4 regions of the Brevibacillus parabrevis genome follow, and region 4 is predicted to be linked to each of the others. Evidence: riboswitches for the same ligand, from Rfam matches in the RefSeq annotation. Region 4 holds a riboswitch; each other region holds the start of a gene.
What was found. Region 4 has a riboswitch for cyclic di-GMP ahead of IRJ17_RS27030 (GNAT family N-acetyltransferase). Riboswitches for the same ligand answer to the same signal wherever they lie in the genome.

Region 1: it holds a riboswitch for cyclic di-GMP, as region 4 does, so the genes downstream of both, IRJ17_RS24460 (methyl-accepting chemotaxis protein) here and IRJ17_RS27030 (GNAT family N-acetyltransferase) in region 4, are expected to answer to the same signal.
Region 2: it holds a riboswitch for cyclic di-GMP, as region 4 does, so the genes downstream of both, ggt (gamma-glutamyltransferase) here and IRJ17_RS27030 (GNAT family N-acetyltransferase) in region 4, are expected to answer to the same signal.
Region 3: it holds a riboswitch for cyclic di-GMP, as region 4 does, so the genes downstream of both, IRJ17_RS05895 (methyl-accepting chemotaxis protein) here and IRJ17_RS27030 (GNAT family N-acetyltransferase) in region 4, are expected to answer to the same signal.

What each region holds. Positions count from the first base shown of each region.
Region 1 covers NZ_CP064090.1:5,313,060-5,318,356, reverse strand. The annotation lists gene thrS (threonine--tRNA ligase) at 1-313, shown strand, start outside; gene IRJ17_RS24460 (methyl-accepting chemotaxis protein) at 403-2,133, opposite strand; cyclic di-GMP riboswitch class II at 2,282-2,364, opposite strand; gene moaA (GTP 3',8-cyclase MoaA) at 2,553-3,578, shown strand; gene infC (translation initiation factor IF-3) at 3,841-4,344, shown strand; gene rpmI (50S ribosomal protein L35) at 4,375-4,572, shown strand; gene rplT (50S ribosomal protein L20) at 4,664-5,023, shown strand; gene IRJ17_RS24435 (hypothetical protein) at 5,294-5,297, shown strand, end outside.
Region 2 covers NZ_CP064090.1:1,303,688-1,308,984, forward strand. The annotation lists gene IRJ17_RS06245 (methyl-accepting chemotaxis protein) at 1-100, opposite strand, end outside; gene ggt (gamma-glutamyltransferase) at 213-1,931, opposite strand; cyclic di-GMP riboswitch class I at 2,116-2,204, opposite strand; gene IRJ17_RS06255 (SET domain-containing protein) at 2,451-3,068, shown strand; gene IRJ17_RS06260 (glutamine--tRNA ligase/YqeY domain fusion protein) at 3,153-4,820, shown strand; gene IRJ17_RS06265 (APC family permease) at 4,959-5,297, shown strand, end outside.
Region 3 covers NZ_CP064090.1:1,223,939-1,229,235, forward strand. The annotation lists gene IRJ17_RS05890 (methyl-accepting chemotaxis protein) at 1-1,457, shown strand, start outside; cyclic di-GMP riboswitch class I at 1,680-1,780, shown strand; gene IRJ17_RS05895 (methyl-accepting chemotaxis protein) at 1,853-3,826, shown strand; gene IRJ17_RS05900 (transporter substrate-binding domain-containing protein) at 3,927-4,784, shown strand; gene cshA (degradosome RNA helicase CshA) at 5,094-5,297, shown strand, end outside.
Region 4 covers NZ_CP064090.1:5,886,413-5,891,709, forward strand. The annotation lists gene IRJ17_RS27005 (DNA alkylation repair protein) at 1-15, opposite strand, end outside; gene IRJ17_RS27010 (AzlD domain-containing protein) at 70-405, opposite strand; gene IRJ17_RS27015 (AzlC family ABC transporter permease) at 396-1,070, opposite strand; gene IRJ17_RS27020 (TrmB family transcriptional regulator) at 1,152-1,970, opposite strand; gene IRJ17_RS27025 (hypothetical protein) at 2,076-2,258, opposite strand; cyclic di-GMP riboswitch class I at 2,453-2,536, shown strand; gene IRJ17_RS27030 (GNAT family N-acetyltransferase) at 2,861-3,325, shown strand; gene IRJ17_RS27035 (methyl-accepting chemotaxis protein) at 3,327-4,790, shown strand; gene IRJ17_RS27040 (sensor domain-containing diguanylate cyclase) at 5,025-5,297, shown strand, end outside.

The DNA of each region.
Region 1 (5,297 bases), 570 kb from region 4:
CCCAGTATGGCTGACTCCGGTTCAGGCTCGCCTGATGAACATTAGCGAAGTGCACATTCCTTATGCAGAGCAAGTCAAAGAAAAACTGCAACAAGCAGGAATCCGCGTGGAGCTGGATGCGCGCAACGAAAAAATCGGCTACAAAATCCGCGAAGCGCAAGTGCAAAAAATCCCGTACATGCTGGTCATCGGTGAAAAAGAGATGGCTGACGGCACACTGTCTGTTCGCAGACGTGGCGTAGGCGATGAAGGTGCCATGACTGTGGATGCCTTCGTGGAAAAAATCCGCGCTGAAATCAACGAAATGAAGTAAAAACAACAAAACGGTCATGAAAAAGGGCAGTCTCTTCCGCGATGAAGAGAACTGCCCTTTTTGCTTTTTTCGTGATTCGTGAAAGGAAATTACAGAGCGGACTCCAGGCGGGACAACAGGGAGACGACCTCGCTCGATGCCTCCTGGAGCAAGAGATACGTTTGCTGCGCTCCCGCCAGATCTTGAGCCTGGTACTGCTCGACGGCTTGCTTGGCGTAAGCATGAACCATCCGGTGCGGCTCCTCAAGCTTTTTGAAGATCGGATTGTTTCGCACTTGGGCAGACAACTCGCCATAGTACCAGTTCCCGAGACGGCATGTGTGGTGGGAGCCCATTTCGCTTGCGTTCAAGTGCTCCAAGCCCAAAAACATGTTGTAAATTTTCCATTTCCACAGAAGATGGTCGGTTTTTGCCACGCGGACGATGTCTTTCGAGCTGAGCTTGACGTTGATCGTAAAGAATGTTTTGCGGTAATCGTCCATTTTTCGGCTCAATTCCAAAATCAGCTGGGCCGTATCCTTGGCGATTTCCTGCGAATGCGCGCTCAAGTCAAAAATCGTGGAGTTGCGGCGGGCAATGTCCGTTACGGAAGAAGCCTGCTCCTCGGTCATGGCGGCAATTTGCGAGGTCGATTGGCTGATTTCCTGCATCGCGGTCACAATTTTGTTCAAGGCGACGTCAGCGTATTGGGCCTCACTCACACAGCGCTCAACCAGTTTGCCTGTATCGTCCATTTGCTGGGTCACCTGATTGGAGACATGCTGCAACGATGCCATATTGGTTGTAATTTGGCTGATTTGTTCTTTTGTATGCTCGGCCAATTTGCGAACTTCTGAGGCGACAACGGCGAAGCCGCGCCCCTGGTCGCCTGCCCGCGCAGCCTCGATACTGGCGTTGAGGGCGAGCAGATTCGTTTGCTCGGCGATTTCCCGAATAATATGCACGACATCCTGGGTCTGGTGAATCTCCTGATCGAGCTTGTTGACGCGGCCCATGACCTCTTCGAAGACGCGCCCGACTTGCCGGATGTCTCCCAGCGCGGCATTGATGATCTGCCTGCTCTGTTCTGCGGAGTGGACGGCATCGTCCGTTCCTTCCGCCACCTTGATAGCGTGGTTGGCCACTTCCTGAATGGAAGCGCTCATTTCTTCCGTAGCTGCTGTCACGCTGTGGCTTTCCTCAATTTGTTCGTCCATGCCCGAGATGAGCTGTTTGGTCGTATCGAGCTGTGTCATATGATTCAACATGTCGGAGATGCCGAACAAAAATGATTTGAACGTCTCTTCCATATATACTTCCACGATCAGTTGCTGATCGAACGCTGCCAGTTTTTGGACGGATGTGACCATTTGCATCATTTGATGCGGCTGATGGCTCCATTTTTCCATCAAGATCGATGTCATGATCTGAATCAACATATGATGAGCGGAGATAAAATGATCGGCTGTCAGATGAATGCGGCTGTGAACTTGTCCAATCACAATTCTCGTCTTCACGTATTCGTAATCCACATTCGCCTGCAGAAACTGTTCAAGATACAACTCCAATGTGTGTTTCAATTTTCCTAGTGTTGAGTGGTCGAGAATCAGTTTTTGCAATTGATCAACAGCCGTGATTGCGCCGTAAAATTGGTCGACAATCTTCGCTTTAAAGGGCGAAAGCGTTTCGGCAGCATTTTTGACATGGGCGAGCGTGTCTTGATCCACCCCTAAAAAGGACAAGCGCTCCTTTACTCGTTCTCCTACTTGATCGATGTCAGTCGTGTGAGAGGATTTTACGTACTCTGTCCATGGCTTTGTTTTCTTCGTAAAAAATTGCATGCAGACCTCCGGATTCTTTGCTTTTCTCTTTTTTAGTCGTTCGCTTCAAAACGGGGGAAGAGAGCATACGTCAATGGTGCTTTGGTGAGTGAATTGGCGATAGTGGACACGACAAATGTTCTGGGATAAAATAAACCGACCCTACAGCAATAATAGGGTCGGTTGCACTACTCACTCCCAGCCATTCAAGTGCCCACATACAAATCGCTGATCATCGCTTCCACTTTCAGTTATACAATTTCACAATATATAGTCATATTAGCTTATATTAATTCAAAAAGGGAATAGCAAAAATGAGCTATTTACACTTTCAAGCAAAATATTATGGTTTTGCATAGGAACAACCAGGCGAAAGTGCAGGAAAGCTATTACGCCCGATCGTGGATATGATACGCTAGGAAAAAGGAGAGTGACAGCCAATGCCAGAGCAGTCGCCACTCGTTGATACACGAAATCGCCCTCTCCGCGATTTGCGTATTTCCGTGACAGACAAATGCAATTTTCGTTGCAGATACTGCATGCCTGCGGAAATTTTTGGACCGGACTTTGAGTTTTTGCCGCAGCACAAGCTGCTTTCATTTGAAGAGATTGTTCGACTGACCGACATTTTCGCCTCGCTTGGCGTCCAGAAAATCAGAATTACAGGCGGAGAGCCGCTCATGCGCAGAGGCTTGCCTGTGTTAATTGAAATGATAAAAAAAGTAGCAGGTATTCACGACATCGCTATGACCACCAACGGTTCGTTGCTCGTCCGCCACGCGCAGGCTCTGAAGGAAGCAGGACTTGACCGCGTGACAGTCAGTCTCGACAGTCTGGACAACGAGCGGTTCGGCACATTGAACGGCAGGGGCTATCCGGTAGAAGCCGTGCTGGACGGCATACGGGCGGCGGCTGAAGCAGGTCTTGGCGTGAAAATCAACATGGTCGTGCAGCGGGGAGTGAATGACCAAGATATTTTGCCGATGGCCAAATACTTCCGCGAGCAGGGGCATACTTTGCGCTTCATTGAATTTATGGATGTCGGAAACTCCAATGGCTGGAAGCTGGATCAGGTCGTGCCGTCCAGCGAAATCGTCCGCATGATTCACCAGGAGATGCCGCTTGTTCCGATCGAGGCAAATTACTTCGGGGAGGTCGCTTCGCGCTATCGCTACGAGGACGGGGATCAGGAGATCGGGCTGATTTCTTCTGTGACGCAAGCTTTTTGCTCCACCTGTACGCGCGCCAGGCTGTCCGCAGAGGGCAAAATGTACAACTGCTTGTTCGCTTCTGCGGGCGAAGACTTGCGCGAGCCGCTGCGAAACGGAGCGAGCGACGATGAGATCAGAGCGCAGATTCAGACGATCTGGAGCAAGCGCGATGAACGATATTCAGAAGAGCGGCTGGATGAGACGCCTGGCCTCGTAAAACGTCCCAAGGTGGAAATGTCGCACATTGGAGGATAGTGTGTGATAAGCCTTGACAAAGACAACTCTAACCTGTATCATGAATTGAGTGTATAAACACTTCATACTTCGAGAACAAGCAGAGGCGCCCAGCTTCTCACCTGCGTCGACGTCTTCCACGACTGTTGACAGGTAACTCTTATGCAAAGATCCTTGGATCTGATGAAATTGCTTAGGTGAGATATGTGCGGGCGCAGATGCGTTCGCACATTTTTGTTCCTTCTCGAAATTGACGGAGGTGGCAAGTATTAGCAAGGATCAAATGTTAATCAACGAAGCGATCCGTGCCCGTGAAGTCCGTTTGATCGGTGCTGACGGGAGCCAATTGGGAGTCGTACCTTTTAGGGAAGCGTTGCGCATTGCCCAGGAAGCCGAACTGGATCTGGTAAACGTTGCTCCTACAGCCAAACCGCCTGTTTGCCGTATCATGGACTATGGAAAGTTCAAGTACGAGCAGGCGAAAAAGGAGAAAGAAGCGCGGAAAAACCAGAAGATCATCGAGCTGAAAGAAGTGCGTTTTTCGTCCAACATCGAGGAACACGATTTTCAAACCAAGCTTCGCAACGTCCGCAAGTTCTTGGAGGATCATCACAAGGTGAAGTGTACGATCCGTTTCCGTGGACGTGAAATCACCCACTCCGAAATCGGCCTTGGCGTTATGGAACGTGTGGCTGCCCAGTGTGAAGATCTCGCTACGCCTGAGCGTAAACCGAAGATCGAGGGCCGCAGCATGATCATGATTCTGGCTCCGAAAGCGGAAAAGTAAGATAGTAGTTTAGACAGGAGGATTTTTCAGATGCCTAAAATGAAAACCAACAAGGCTGCTGCGAAACGTTTCAAAAAGACTGGAAGCGGCCAATTGAAGCGCGACCGCGCATTTGGTAGCCACTTGTTCGCTAACAAATCGACGAAAGCGAAGCGCCACCTGCGCAAAGCTGCACTCGTTTCCAAAGGCGATCAAAAACGTATTGAGCAAATGCTCACTTACCTGTAAGTTTTTGTATCACTACACACATTACGCAGCATGAGCTCCCTAAGCGCCTAGCAGTAGGCCGCCATGCTGGAAAGACCAGGAGGAGTTTAGTATGCCAAGAGTAAAAGGTGGCATTGTTACACGCCGTCGTCATAAGAAAATTTTGAAGCTGGCGAAAGGATACTTCGGTTCCAAACATCGCCTGTTTAAATCCGCTAATGCGCAGGTAATGAAATCCCTGCTTTATGCATACCGTGATCGTCGTCAAAAGAAACGCGACTTCCGCAAACTGTGGATCACTCGTATCAACGCGCAAGCTCGCTTGAACGGTCTGTCCTACAGCCGTCTGATGCATGGCCTGAAAGTGGCTGGCATCGAAGTGAACCGCAAAATGCTGGCTGATCTGGCTGTTAACGACAAAGCTGCTTTCAACGAACTGGCAACAGTTGCAAAAGGCAAGCTGAACGCTTAATCGGCTGCATCACGAGCCGACCTTTTCCCCGTGGGGAGATGGTCGGTTTTTTTGCGTATAAAGGTCTTTCCCTTTTTCCATCCGCAAGACAGCAAGTATCGGCAAAAAGCAGCCAAACGGCTTTTGCCGCCAAAAAATGGGCGTGGGACGTAGAAGAACTTCCGTCTCAGGTTGGAGAGAAAAACAATCTTCCGTCCGTGTCGGAGGGACTGCCTCCTGCCATACAATAAAAAGTGTCAAAGGAAAACATTGGATAGGGAGAGATCATATATGA
Region 2 (5,297 bases), 1.5 Mb from region 4:
AGCTGTTTGTAATAAAAAAGGAAACGGCAGCAAGCGGGATGACCGCTACGGCAAGAAACCACAGGATCATTTTATTTCTGAGTTTGTTGAAAAAAGACATAGGCTCTCCACTCCTAATTGGTGGTTGATTCAACTGCGCGAGGCAAGGAACGCTGCCCGCACAGAGTAGACACAGCCAGACTGCTGAGAAGATTCAGCAGCCTGACCATCGGTTAATATCCCATTGCTGCGCCTTCCCCGCGAGGGTCTGCGCCGCCGAACTTCACGTTCGTTTGCGGATCGATCAAAATGGCGCCGGATTGTCCCATCGCATCTGTATAGGCTGCTTCCAGCTTTTCAACCGGATGTCCGCGCTTCACGAGTTCGTCCAACACTTCCTGCGGAATCCGGCTTTCGACTTTCAAATTGTTGGAGGCGGAGCCCCAGTTGCGTCCGTGCAGCCATCTTGGAGCCTCGATCGCATCCTGTACGCTAAAGCCGAAGTCGACAATACGCGTTACGAGAGCCGCTTGCGTTTGTGGCTGTCCTTCGCCGCCTTGTGTTCCGTAAAGCAGGTAAGGCTTGTCCCCTTTGAAGAGCATGGCAGGGTTAATCGTATGGAAGGTGCGCTTTCCAGGCTCCAGGTGGTTAATGTGTTTCGGATCGAGAGAGAAGTAGCTTCCACGGTTTTGCAACAGGACGCCAGTATCTTTTGCTACAATACCGGAACCCCAGTCAAAATAGTGGCTCTGGATGATCGAAACGGCGTTGCCGTCCTTGTCCACGACGCCAAACCAAGTAGTGTCCCCTTTTGGATCGAGCGGCTCTACTGCTTTTGCCGCTTGCTTCATATCGATGCGTGCAGCCAAATCTTTGCCGTGTTGCTTGGACAACAGCTCGTCCACCGGAATGTCGACGAAAGCAGGGTCTGTCAGCCATTTGTCACGGTCGGCAAAAGCTTGCTTGGTGGCTTCTACAATCGTGTGGTAGTAGTCCGGCGTCCCTTCGCCCATGCTCTTGAGGTCGAAGTTGTTCAACACGTTCAAGATCGAGAGCGAAGCCATGCCCTGGGAGTTGGGCGGTACGTTGTAAGCCTTGTAGCCGCGGTAGTCGACTGTAATCGGTTCTGCCCATGTGGAGGTGTGCTTTTCAAAGTCTTTCAAGGTGAGCAGCCCGCCGTTTTTCTGCATATCCGCTACGATTTTTTTGGCGACTTCGCCTTTGTAAAATCCGTCTGCTCCTTTTTTCGCAATGATTTGCAAAGTTTTGGCAAGGTCCTTTTGCTTGAGGATTTCGCCAGGCGCATACGGCTCTCCGTTCGGCTTCAGGAAGGTTTTGCGGAACCCTTCAAAGCGCTGGAGGTTTTTCAAATCGTTATCGTTCGGATCGATGGCGTATTTTGTCCAATAAACCTGGTTTGGTGAGACGGGATATCCATTTTCAGCGTATCCGATCGCCGGTTCAAGCAGCCTGTGCCACGGAAGCTTGCTGTTGCCCATGCTTTTGTGCGCGTAGTTGTACGCTTCCCACCAGCCAGAAACAACGCCTGGCACCGTATTGGCAGACTCGTAGCCGCGGGAAGGAATTTTTTCGTAGCCTTTGCCTTTGTAGTAGTCGATCGTTGCTTTTTCGCCAGCTCGTCCGCTGCCGTTCAGCGCTTTCAGTTCCTTGGTCTTGGCGTTGTAGATGAGCCAGAAGTTATCTCCGCCGATCGTTGTGTAATGCGGGTAGACGACGGCGAGAGTAGAAGCGGCGGTGATGGCGGCATCTACAGCGTTGCCGCCGTCTTCCAATGTTTTCAGGGCTGCTGCTGTAGCCAGATAGTGTGGTGTTGTTACCATTGCGTTTGGCGACATTGATGTTGGCCGATTAGCTGCTTGAACCGGAGACAGGGTTGCCAGGCCGATTGCAGTAGTCAATGCGACAGTAGAAAGTTTCTTCCAGAATGACATCGTATGAAGCCTCCTTGTATGTTTGATGAACGATTCCAACAATCCGACAGCTTTTCGCAGCCTCACCTCCTTAACTGAAAATGAATATTTTTACACATAAATACATAAATGGACAAAAATAGACAATTGTTGCGCAAAAAAAGACCAATGATATAGGATCATTGGTCTTGTCCTACACCAATACTTCGGTAGCTGGCTGGCATGCCCGCTTGTGCGGAGGTAGCCCCTCTAGCTTTGCGTCGCCGGATTTCCCCGGGTTTGCCGTTTCGATATCAATGGGTAACGCATCCAGTTGATAATAGAAAACTGATTCAATTGTTACAGGAAAATTTTCCTAATCATCCGTTTGTCAATAATATAGACTATTTGTCGATTGGGGTAAATAAGAAAAATTTTTTTAATCTAGAAAAAAAGGGAGGAACAGGGAGTTGTGCGTTTTTCCCGACATTCACACACCACTATTGGCCGAACTGCTTATGATGGTAAAAACGCACATTTGCCAAGGAGTGAATCAAGGCCATGATGCATCCCGATACGGAGCTTCGCTATATCAACGATGAAATCGGGTACGGTGTTTTTGCGACAAAATTGATCCCGAAAGGCACGATTGTCTGGGCACAGGATGACCTGGATCAGGTATTGGACCCGACATATGTGGAAAAACTGGACCCATTGAGAAAGCAGGATGTGCAGAAGTATTCCTTCAAAAATCAGTTTGGAAAATACATCTTGTGCTGGGATAAGGCCCGATTTGTGAACCACAGCTTCCATGCGACCTGCGTGGCGACGATGTACGACTTGGAGCTGGCTGCCAGAGACATTTTGCCGGGGGAAGAGCTGACCGATGATTACGGTACGCTGAATCTGGATGAACCGTTTGATTGCTTGCCGGAGCCGGGGACGAATCGATCGCGGGTGATGCCTGATGACTTGCTGCGCTATTACCGGCAGTGGGATGAGGTCGCAGCTGAAGCTTTCGCCCGGTTCAATCATGTTGAACAGCCGCTGCTCCACCTGGTTCGACCCAAGCATTTGAAAATTATTCGCGGCATAACCGAGCAGCGTCGCTCCCTCGACTCTATCATTTCGTTGTACTGCCAGCCGCAATCCCAATGGCAAAAAGAGCAGGAATGGTAGAGACAGCGGGCCGGACAACGGCCCGATTTTGTTGAACTCTGGGAAGAGAATCAGTATTATGGAATGTAAAGGTGAAGTGAAAGGTTGATTTCATTGGAAAACAAGGTAGCGTCATCCAATTTTATCCGCAATATCGTGATTGACGACTTGCAAGAAGGCAAGGTCAAGGAAGTCATTACCCGCTTTCCGCCGGAACCGAACGGGTATCTTCATATTGGACATGCAAAAGCCATCTGCCTCAACTTTGAGCTGGCAAGCGAGTTCAAAGGAAAGGCCCACCTCCGTTTTGACGATACCAATCCGGTGAAAGAAGACACAGAGTACGTGGAAGCAATCAAAACAGATGTACAGTGGCTCGGCTTTGAATGGGACGGGCTGTTTTTTGCATCGGATTACTTTGAAGAAATGTACAAGCGTGCGGTGTTGCTGATCCAAAAGGGCAAAGCCTACGTGGATGATTTGCCTGCCGAAGAAATGCGCAAGCTGCGCGGAACTTTGACAGAACCAGGGGTAGACAGCCCGTTCCGCAACCGCTCTGTGGAGGAAAACCTCGACCTGTTTGCTCGCATGCGCAATGGCGAGTTCAAGGACGGGGAAAAAGTGTTGCGTGCGAAAATCGATATGAGCTCTCCGAACATCAACATGCGCGATCCGGTGATTTATCGTATTTCTCATGCGACCCATCACAACACAGGCGACAAATGGTGCATCTACCCGATGTACGACTACGCCCATCCGCTGGAAGATGCGATTGAAGGCGTTACCCACTCGCTCTGTTCACTTGAATTTGAAGACCATCGTCCACTGTACGATTGGGTCATCAGCGAGTGCGAGATGGAAAATACTCCGCGCCAGTACGAGTTTGCCCGTTTGAACCTGACCAACACCGTCATGAGCAAACGCAAGCTGAAACAGCTCGTGGACGAGAAAGTGGTAGATGGCTGGGACGATCCGCGCATGCCGACCATTGCCGGCTTCCGTCGCCGCGGTTTTACCCCTGAAGCGATTCGCACGTTTGCCCGCGAGATCGGGGTAGCGCGCAGCAACAGCACGGTAGACGCGAAAATGCTGGAGCATTTCATTCGCGAAGACTTGAAGCTGAAAGCGCCGCGCACGATGGCTGTTTTGAATCCGCTCAAAGTCGTCATTACGAACTACCCGGAAGACCAGGTAGAAATGCTCGAAGCCGAGATCAACCCGGAGAACCCGGAGATGGGCAATCGCCAAATTCCGTTCTCCCGCGAAATCTACATCGAGCAGGACGATTTCATGGAAAACCCGCCGAGCAAGTATTTCCGCCTGTTCCCGGGAAATGAGGTTCGCCTGAAGCACGCGTACTTCATCAAATGCAACGATGTGGTGAAAGACGCCGACGGAAACGTCATCGAGCTGCACTGCACCTACGATCCTGAAACCAAGAGCGGCAGCGGCTTTACTGGCCGCAAGGTAAAAGGAACAATCCACTGGGTAGAAGCTTCTCAGGCAGTTCCGGCTGAATTTCGCCTGTACGAGCCACTGATTATGGATGACGAAGATTCGGAAGGAAGCTTCCTGGACAACATCAATCCAAATTCGCTGGAAGTGCTGAACGGATTCGTCGAGCCGAACATGAAAGAAACGCAGCCGCAGGACAAATACCAATTTTTCCGTCACGGATACTTCAATGTCGATCCGAAGCATACGACGGCGGACAAACTGGTCTTCAACCGGATCGTTTCGCTGAAAAGCTCGTTTGAACTGCCAAAAGCGTAAGCATATCAAGCCTGAAAACCAAACGCTGTTGCGGCATGGGGAACCGTGTGCAACAGCGTTTTTTGGTGCGCAAATGGTGGAACTTTTCTCATTCGCGTGTATAATTATTCGTGTCGTGTAACAGAAGGAGGACAGACAGTGAATGGGAGTGCAGAGCTTACACGCAGCTTGAAGTTGTGGCATATCGTCGTCATTGGCCTTGGCTATATGGCTCCAATGGCCGTTTTTGATACGTTTGGCATCGTTGCCGAAGAAACAGGGGGGCATGTTCCTGCCGCTTACGCAGTGACCTTGCTGGCCATCTTGTTTACCGCGGCGAGCTACGGGAAAATGGTTCGCGTCTTCCCGTCGGCCGGGACAGCGTATACGTACACGCAGCAAACGATTCATCCGTATGCCGGGTTTTTGGTAGGGTGGGCCTCGCTGCTCGATTATTTGTTCTTGCCGATGATCAACGCTTTGCTGACGGGTGTGTAT
Region 3 (5,297 bases), 1.4 Mb from region 4:
TGGATCAAAAAACATTGATTACCAAGCAGCGCAATAAAATTGTCATTTGCATTGGATGGCTTATGGTAGTACTGCAAGTAGCGATCGATATAACACGAGGTTTAAGCCTTGCTTTTGTCATTCAGTGGTTCGTGTTTGCCGGGATTTGTTTGCTGCTGATGTGGATGAACCGCGCAGCGAAAACCATTTTGCTCATTCCGTATGTCTTGGTTGGCGTCCTTTCTCTTATTTGTGTTATGCATTTGCTTACTTTTCCCCGGACAGCCGAGAGGAGTATGCTAAATTTGTTCGAGTACCTCGCTCTTGTATCTCTTTATCCCAACTATCGCCCTGTTATTGCGATGTCAGTTGTAGCCATCATTACTGCGAATCTAGGTCAATATCTGAATGTTTATGCAGATGCAAATAATGTTCCGCTCGTCGTGGTTGCCATCATCACGATCTATGTCGCAAAGCTTAACGAGAACGTGTATTTGCAAGCGGAAAGCCGGCATAAGGAAACGCTGTTTGCTAAACAGCAAATCGAGCAAATTTTTGGTAAGGTGTTACATTCGGTGGAGACGCTTAAACAATTCAGCTTGTCGCTAAAAGATAATGTCCTTTTTACGGAACGCGTCTCTCGGGAAGTATTGACGTCTTTTTCCGAGGTGGCTAAAGGCGTGCAACTGCAGGCAGCAAGTGTCGGCGATATCTCCAACTCCGTACAAGATTCAAATCATGGAGTTCAGCGAGTAGCCGCCAGTTCGCAGCGCATGAAAGATTTAACATTAGCGACTGTGAAGGTAACGGAAGAAGGAAATGAACAGGTGTCGACGCTAACGAAACAAATGGCTCATATCAGTACGATCATCGATAAAACCGTGACGTTGATGAACGAGCTTCATGAACGAAATCAGCAAATCGGTTCTGTTCTTTCCAAGATTAGCGAGATCTCCAACCAAACCAACCTGCTGGCCTTGAATGCTGCCATCGAAGCAGCGCGTGCGGGAGAGCACGGGCGGGGTTTTGCCGTGGTTTCTGATGAAGTGAGGAAGCTGGCTGTCCATTCACAGCAATCGACGGAAGAAATAGCAGGCATATTGGTGGATATCCAAAATAAGACAAGCGACCTTGCCAAGCAAATCATTACCGGACAAGCCGCTGTTGTAGACAGTCAAAACGCTGCGCAGCACACAGAATCCATACTAAAACAAATTACAAATAACGCGAATAGCGTTGTGATTCAAGCGGGCGAGGTTGAGACGCTCATTCATGCGTTGGAGAATGGCTCGCTGCGGATTGTGGATGAAATCACCCAGATTTATAGCGTAACGGAACAATCGAGTGCGTCTGTAGAGCAAGTATTGGCGAGTGTAGACGAACAAACAGAACGGATTGAACAAATTGTGGCAAGCTTTAGAGAGTTGGAGCTGCTTACCGATACGTTAAGCAGCTTGGCTGTGGAGTCTGGGAAGTAACTATGATCTGATAGCATCCCCTTTAAGTAGACATGGCGTGAAAAGCGCACAATGGTTTACTTGGAGGGGCTTTTTTGTAATTTTATGCAAGAAAAGTAGTTTAGCTATCAAACAAATCGGGTAAAGATTTCGTGTGGAAAAAAATCCAAGGCATTATTTGAAAGTTAACCCACATTTTTACTTTCGTGTGCTATAGTAAATTTATAAACAAAATACGACAAAAAATGACAAAGGCAAACCTGTTGAAAGGCAGGGACGCAAAGCCACGGGTCTAAGGCAAGCAGATTGCATTTCTCTGCTGCTACGATAGCCGGGTTGCCATGCCGAACGCAAAAAGGCTGTCCGGGTGGCAGTCTTTTTTGTTGTGAAAAAAAGGATAGGAGGTACACCGTGTGATGGAATCAAGTCTAAAGAAAAAGTTAATTGTCGTTATGTGCCTGCTTTTGATCATCAGCTTGGGCACGGTATGCGGGGCCAGCTACTACAGCTCTTCGCAATTGCTATCATCGAGCCTGGACAAAGAAGCGGAACTGACAGCCAGCAATCTATCCATCCGTATCGACAGCTTCTTCCAGGAAAAAATCGGAATCGTGGAAACAGTCGGGGAGATGATGTCCTCAGACAACAATTTCGAGCATGACTTGAGGCTGATTCAGGAAGCGCAAAAGAAAAACCCTGAGTTTGAAACGTTTTTCTTTTCCTATGACTTGAGCGGCAAAAAGGTCATCAACTTCAAAGGAGAGGAAACCAATCCTTCCGACCGTCCGCATTTTCAGGAAGCAGGAAAAGGCGAAGGGAAAATCATCGTATCCGAGCCGGTTGTTTCCCAACGGACAGGCAATAACATTGTGACGGTCATCTTGCCATTGATGAAAGACAACCGCCAATACGGCTATGTCGGCTCTACTATCCCAATCAATGAGATTCAAAAAACGGTTTCTGAAGAGAAATTCGGGCACAGCGGCTATGCTTTTCTCGTCAGCAAAAAAGGAACGTATATCTGGCATCCGAATAGCGAGTTTATTTTGAAGCAATCCGTGCTGGAAAGCGACATTCCCGAGCTGAAAACGGCATTTGAAGCGACGCAGCAAGGCGGGCATGGAATTATTCAATACCAGCAGGAGCAAACAGCGCAGTTCTCCTCATACGCATCGACGAAACTGAACTGGGGCGTATTCATCACGGCTCCGGTCAAAGATTTGCACGCTCCGGTAAATGAGCTGTCGATCAAGCTGCTTGCGATTTCACTGGTTGTGTTGGCGCTCGGGATCATTTTCGTATACTGGCTGTCTGTTCGCCTGGTGAAACCGATTCAGCGTCTGAACCAAGTGGTCAATGTGGTGGCGCAAGGGAATCTCACGCAGACCGTTACGGTAGACGGCAAGGATGAGCTTGCGGTGCTTTCCCGTGACTTCAACCAGACTGTTGCCCACTTGAAAGGTCTGATTGAGGGCGTGTCGCAATCTTCCGAGCAGGTGCTGCGCTTTACTCAGGAAGTATCGGCAGGCATTGAGCACGCGACGGAAAACGTCAATCGCATCGGGCAATCGATCAATCAAATTGCAGGCGGAGCGGAAGCGCAGGCGACCAGCTCCAAAGATGTCGCGCTGTCCATGAATGATATGGCAGCAGGGATCGTGAAAATCGCCGAGACATCTGCGCATGTTTCCGAGGCGGCGCGCGAGGCTTCGGAACAGGCTGAGCAAGGAACGACTGTCGTGGAGCAGGCGGTGCGGCAAATGGGCAGCATCGGCGAAGGAACGACCAAAGCAACTGAGGCCATCGAACGTTTGAACAGCCGCTCCAAGGAAATCGAAGGGATTCTCGATACGATCAGCCAGTTGACGTCGCAAATCAACCTGCTCGCTCTCAATGCGTCGATTGAGGCTGCGCGGGCTGGCGAGCATGGACGAGGCTTTGCCGTCGTGGCCGGAGAAGTGAAAAATCTCGCTCACCAATCCGAGGAATCGGCTGCGAAAATAGCGACATTGATTCACGAAATCCAACAGGATACCCGCCATGCCGTCGAAGTGATGAACACAGGCAACCGCGAAGCGCACGAAGGAATCACGATGATTGAAGAAGTCCGGGAAATTTTTGCGCATATTTTGGAGTCTTCCCGCAATGTTGCTGCCCATATTTTGGAGGTGTCAGCAGCATCGGAAGAAATGTCCGCAGGCTCCGAGCAGGTGAGCGCCTCGGTGGATGAAATGCATCACATCGCGAAGCTCGCTACTTCTGATGCCCAAAAGGTTGTGGAGGCAACAGCCGAGCAGCTTCAGGCCATTCAAGATATCGCCCGTTCCGTCGAGCATTTGAACGCCGTGACGGAAGAACTGCAACAAGGGGTTGGCAAGTTTAGCCTGTAGGTCCCATCCCTGTTAAAGGGGGGATGCGATATAAGGGATGAGACAGTTTGAACAAAGCAAGACAAACAAAGAGAGCAACAACCAGGAGGAGAAGAAACCGATGAACAAGTGGACCAAAAGAATGGTGGCGAGCACACTCGCTGCAACATTGCTGATGACTGGAACCGGAGCGTTTGCCGCAACTGCGGGAACACCGAATGGACAAGCCGTGGCGGTAGAAGCGGCCAAAAAACAGGACAATAAAAAGTTTGAGTCCCGCCTCGACGAGATCATCGCACGAGGATATATTGTAGTGGGAACGCCTGGGGACTACAAGCCGTTCACATATTTGAATCCGAAGACGAACGAGTTTGAAGGCTACGACATTGACGCCATGAAAGAGTTCGCCAAAAGCCTGGGCGTAGAGGCGCGCTTTGTGCAGACTTCATGGCCGACGATGATGGACGATCTGCTGGCAAACAAATTCGACATCGCGGTAGGCGGCGTGACACGCAACACGGATCGGCAGAAAAAAGCGCACATGGGCGATCCGTACATCGAATTTGGCAAAGCGCCGTTGATTCGCGCGCAAGACAAGGACAAGTACAAGAGCCTGGCCGACATTAACAAGAAAGAAGTGCGAATCGGGGTAAATCCGGGCGGCACCAATGAAAAGTTCGTGCGTGACTATTTGAAAAACGCGACCGTGACTGTCGTTCAAAACAATCTGGACATCCCGGGCCTTGTCGCAAACGGCACGTACGATGTCATGATCACCGATACGATTGAAGCGATGGTTTACTCCAAAGCAGACTCCCGCCTGTACGCTGCTTTGACCGACAAGCCGTTTACCCGCAGCGAAAAGGCGTACATGATTCCGCGTGGCGACTTTATTTTTGCCAGCTATCTCGATGTGTGGATGGACGAAATGAAGCTGCAAGGAAAATTCGATGAGCTGTTCCACAAATGGGTAAAATAAGCGTCTAGTCGAATAATCGATCGCAATGATGCAAAGCAGCAGCCCTGTCTGGAGTGTCCCGGCAGGGCTGTTTTGTTTTTTATGTGTTTCGCCGTATATTCTGACAAAAATCGGTTGATACTAAAAGGGAAATGGGCATAAATCCCGTTTGCAATTTTTCCAGATGCATGATACGATTACAGCTATGTTCTTTGTAGGGTGCTTATGTACAATCGGAGATAAAAGGGCATGTTCCGGCTGTAAGGAATAGTGCCCTTTTTTAGTGAGAATTTTATAGAAGAAGGTAAAGTAAAAGGAGACTGACGTTCATTGACTACTTTTTTTGATTTTGGATTGCATCATTCTATTGTGAGAGCTCTTGGCAACATGGGGTTTGAAGAGGCGACAGCCATTCAGGAGCAAACTGTTCCTGTAGCCTTGCAAGGCCGCGATTTGATTGGACAGGCGCAAACAGGTACAGGAAAAACCGCTGCTTTCGGTATTCCGCTGGTTGAGCGCCTGGATGAAAACAAC
Region 4 (5,297 bases):
TTCTTCCACAGTCATGTCTTTCGCCCTCCCTTTTTCTCTAGCATAACCACTTCTGCATTGCTTTTGCCCTTATAGAATAGAAAAAAGGTAGCGCAGGACCATGATCGAAGCCATCCCCACGACCACCGTTCCCAGCAAGCTGCGCGTCCAGATCGCCACGAGAAAAGTCGGGATTGCTGCCATCAGCTCGACATTGGTCAACAGCGGAGCCAGCTTGCCTTCGTGCAAAAACAGCTCCTGTCCGACCAGCGCGGCCATGACGGAAATCGGCACATAATGCAGCCAGCGGACACCCCATTCGGGAAGCTGCATGCGAGACAGCACCATCAACGGCAGTACCCGCGGCAAAAACGTGACCAAAGCACAGCCAGCAATAATGAGAAAGACGTCCCATCTCACTTCCATCGTTCGATCACCATCCCGATTGTCGATGCGCAAAGCGTGGCAACGATGACGCCAAGGTTGCCCGGATACACGACTGATACCCCGACTGCGATCACGACGGCGCACACAGCCACGAGAACGTCCCGCCTGATCTGCAAGCGGCTCATCATCGCCAGAACCAAAAGCCCGATGAACATGGCTGGCAAGGCGAAATCAAGCCCCAGCCCTTCCGGATTGGCAATCCATTGCCCAAAATAGGCGCCTGCCAGGTTGGCGACGATCCAGTTCAAATAAGCCGTCACATTCAAACCGTGCATCCATTTTTCGTCGATCTGTTTTTTCTTCGCCGCTTCGTTAATGGCAACCCCGAAAGTTTCGTCCGTCAACAGCGAGCCTACCAGCATGTTCTTGAACGCTGACAGATGGCGAAAATAAGGAGAGAGAGCCGCACTCAGCAAAATATGGCGCAAATTCACAAACAAAATCGTAATGATAATTCCTGTAGCCGAGCTGCCCGCCGCGATCATGCCTGCCGCGATGAACTGTGCAGAGCCTGCGTACAGCAAAATGCTCATCAAAGCAATTTCCATGATGCTCAGCCCAGCCGTCTTTTCCAGGACACCTGCCGCAAATCCGATGCTCAAATAACCGAGCAAGGTCGGAATGCAATCTTTGACCCCCTGCATGAAGCTTCCCTGATCTCTTGCGTTCGACAACGTTTCTACGTGCAGTTGCTCTCGCCCCACTGTTCTCCCTCTCTCTCTTTTTCACTGCTGGTTAAGAAAGCTTTTTCCCGTAACCACCTGGTAAAGATCCGGTTTGTTTCGCCAAAGCGTCTCGACTTTTTCCGGTCCCAGCACCTTTGTCACTTCTGCAAACATAATGTCGTGGCGAATGTACTCGACAGCCACCAAAACGAGAGCCGGGTCCTTCGTTTTGACGGCCCAGGCAGCCGTATTTGGCGCAAAATTGGCGATCAGGACTTCCTCCAAATCTCGCGCCACGATCGTGAGATGCCCGCCCATGCGCTCTTCTGCGACATCTGGCGCCATGTAGTCATGGTGATACGTCGTTCCCACCCGCGTCTGTGCTTGCCCAAACAGCACGGTAAAAACAGAAATGCCTGCCTCTGTGCACGCATCTACACTTTCCTGGATAGCCGGCACCTGCGGCTCCCAGATCGACAGCCATACTTCTCCTGTCGCCTGCTTGATCATTTGCCGCATCTCCGTCAGCACCAGTTCGTCGCCGCTGATCCGGCGAATCACATCGACTTCTTGTTCAGACTCCAAAGCGGACAAGCTTTTTTCCAAATAGTCGAAGGACTGCTCGAACTGTCCACGCAATCTGCGAATCAACTCTCTGGCCGCAAGCGGCGCGTAAGTCACAGGCTCTGAAGGCACCGTATAGACCGCCCCTTTTTCCAGCAGCTTGCCTATGACCTCGTAAATCATCGAGCGCGGTACGCCGGAGCGCTTGCTGATTTCGTATCCGGTAATCGGGGAATGCTTCAACAAGCCAATGTAAGCCTTGCACTCGTATTGGGAAAAACCGAGCTTTTGCAACTCTTTGTAAATGTCGTCCATATCGTCCTCTTTAGTCGTTAGTCTTATACTCACTATAATGCCTCTCCCGCCAAACATGCAACAAAAAAAGCCCTCGGCATTCGAGAGCTTTTTTCACACATGCTGTTAAGCGATTTCTTTCACTTTAATATAAGAAACGTTTCGCACATTGATGACGATATCGTCGTACTGGAGCCATCCATCTTTCTGGTTGGCGACCATCTGGATGATCTCTTCCGGTTCTGTCGTCTCAATGCGGATCACTTCTCCCCCTGAAAAGTGAAATTCGATTGTTTTCGTCTCTGCCATCCTCTCATCCCTCCTCTTCTCTCTATCTTTATCGGATGGATGGTAAAATTTTGTTACGCTACTCTTACCGTTACCTTAATTCTGACTATTTTTATAAAGAATTGGTTATTTTTACCCTACCAAAACTTGACAAGACTGTTTCTTTTGGATTATATTTTGCATGATTCGACATGACTATACATTTTTCGCAAACTGAATGACAAAGGCAAAGTCATCGAAAGGTGGCGACGCAAAACCACGGGTCTAAAGTCTTCGACCATGACAGCCGGGTTGCCATACATCATGTGCGTAATTGTGCGATGATGGTGACTGAAGGCTGTTCCCGTGTGTGGAATGGCCTTTTTTGTGTGAAAAACGTCTCGACGTTTTTCAGGAAATTGGATGTGGCCGCTTGCGGTCAACAAAACGGTCATGGCCGTTTTGTGTGCAATCTCATAGAAAGGAGGCGCCAGTCCATCTATCAACAGTAAACTTGTACATGAAAAATCAAAAGAGAGATAAAAATGGAGTGGAGTATTATGTACAAACTGGTTGATTCAGTAGAGTCTTTGGCGAGTTTTCACCAAATCAAGGAGAGCGTTTGGACCTCCATGGGCTTTGAAATGGAATACGTCAAAAATGGTTCCGATGCTTATTTGCTATTGTCAGAAGATGACGAAGCAGGCGGTACTTTTGAATTTACGCCACATGAAAAATCTTCTGCTTTTCTCCGCGATTTGTTTCAGGACGTGTTGAGCGCCGATATGAAAGTGGTGGAAGTAGACAGTTTCGCTGTCTTGCCGAAATACCGTGGAAAACTGGGACGTTGGGGCGTTGCCCTCATGATCGATTATGCTGAAAAACACGGTTATACGCATGCAGTCGGTTTAGCAGACCCGGCTTTTTTTCAGTTGATTAATACAAAATACAACGTCAAAGCGACACAAGTGAAGGATATGGTCTACTACAAAGGAGCGAACGCCATCCCGACCATTTTTCACCTGCAGGAAGCCTATACAAGCAAGGACCATCCCGCGTTTTCCTGGTATCAAACGCTTTGCAAACAAATAAAAGTTGAGGTTAGCTGACATGGAACTTTTACAAAGAAGAAATAATTGGGTCGTCATTGTTTTTGCAAGCATCATTACCGTGGTGCAAATCGTGAATCTCATCATGGGAGTGCCGATTTCCTTCGTCTTGACTGTGCTCAGTATTTTGTACGGAGTGCTGGCGCCGTTCGCGTATTTGTCCAATCGTCCGGCGTGGCGCGACAAAATGGCTCCATTCATGAAGTTTTTCAACTTCGCGGTAATCGGCATCTTCATGTTCATAATTACCGGGCTTGATCCTTGGCTGGTCAATATTATGACCATCATGTTCTTCGTAGCCGTCATGGGGATTTATCAGGACAGGCTGATCAACATTTTGACGATCGTGGCAGCGCTCGGGATCGTCACGTACTACTTCCTGACAAATGGCGAGGCGATTTTTTATACCTCCAATCCGGTTCATTTGATGTACTACCTGCTTACCTTCTGCTTCGTATCGGCAACAAGCATGATGCACGCGATATTCAACAACAGACTGCAACAGGAAAGCGAAGAACAGAAGCAGCAGGCGATCGCTTCCAAAGAATCGCTGCAACGCATTTTGGATCAGATCAACGAATCGCTCAGCTCTGTGCAGGAATACCAGGAGAATCTGAACAAGGTGACGGATGGCGTGAATGTCCGGGCAGTTGAAACCGTCGCTTCCCTTCAGGAAATCATGCGCTCCTTCTCTGTGCAAACCGACAACACAAACGAGCTGCGCCGCGAGATGGGCACGACCAATCTCCAGGTAGAAGACATGACTCGTTCTGTCACAGAGATGCACGATTACGTAGAATCGACGAAAGAAGCGACCAATGAAAGCGGCAAGCGCATCAATAACATCGGCAGCGACTTTGAACGCTTCATCAAGGACATCCAGGATACGAACCGACTGATTCAAGAGCTGAACAAAGAAACGGAATCGATTGAAAAAATCATCCAAACGATCTCCGATATTTCGGCACAGACCAACCTGCTCGCACTCAACGCCACCATCGAGGCGTCCAGAGCCGGTGAGCATGGCCGTGGCTTTGCCGTCGTAGCGGATGAAGTGCGCAAGCTGGCCGAGTCTTCCAAAGTATCCTCCGAATCGATCTCGACCTTGTTGATGACGATTCGCGAAAAAATGAAGCTCGTTTCCGACATGATCTCCGAGTCCCAGGTGTCTTTTGAAAAGAACAGCGAAGGCATTATGGAGGTCCAAGAAATGTTTACAAACGTGGACAACTACATGCACAACTTCGCGGAAAAAACCAAAAATCTGCAAGAGTTCATCGTCCACGTGCACAGCATGATCCAGGAAGTCAATGCAAAAGTCGAAGTCAACGCAGACATTACCGACAAGAACAAGGAAAGCCTCGAAGAAGTTCTCGTGCTCGTCTCTGACCAAAAAGAAGAGATCGTCAAAGTATCTGGCGGCTTCGAAAAGATCGAGCAACAAATTCGCGGCTTGAACACGTAAAAACCATTGGCAAAAATTCCACTGAAACTGTCCTCTTTTGAGGGCAGTTTTTTGCATTTATGGCAATAATGTTACCTAATTGTTACAACTGTGAACGAACCTCAACTTTTTTCCATCAAATTATTTTTTCTGCATAGCATGTCCTCCTGGTATCGCTTATAATACACATGAATTTTTTCCGTTTGCTTTCCTTCCATCATGGATCGATCCAACGCAAAGAGAGGCCATAGCCATATGCCTGTTATACATCGTTTCAAGCTGAGCCCGGGGAAAAAGATTGGTCTGACTGCCCTTCTGACGGGTCTGGTTTCCTTGTCCATCGTGTTGACGGTGACAATTTTGCTCGTCGCATCTTATCAGTCCAAGAAGAAGTCACTGATTGATACCACGCTTACTTTGAACTATTCAAGCGCAAGCAAAATGAGTCAAATGATCAATTCCTTGTTCATCTCCATGCGAAGCAGCTTGCGTTATTCCGCCTCAGTCGTAATCGACCACCCCTCGCAG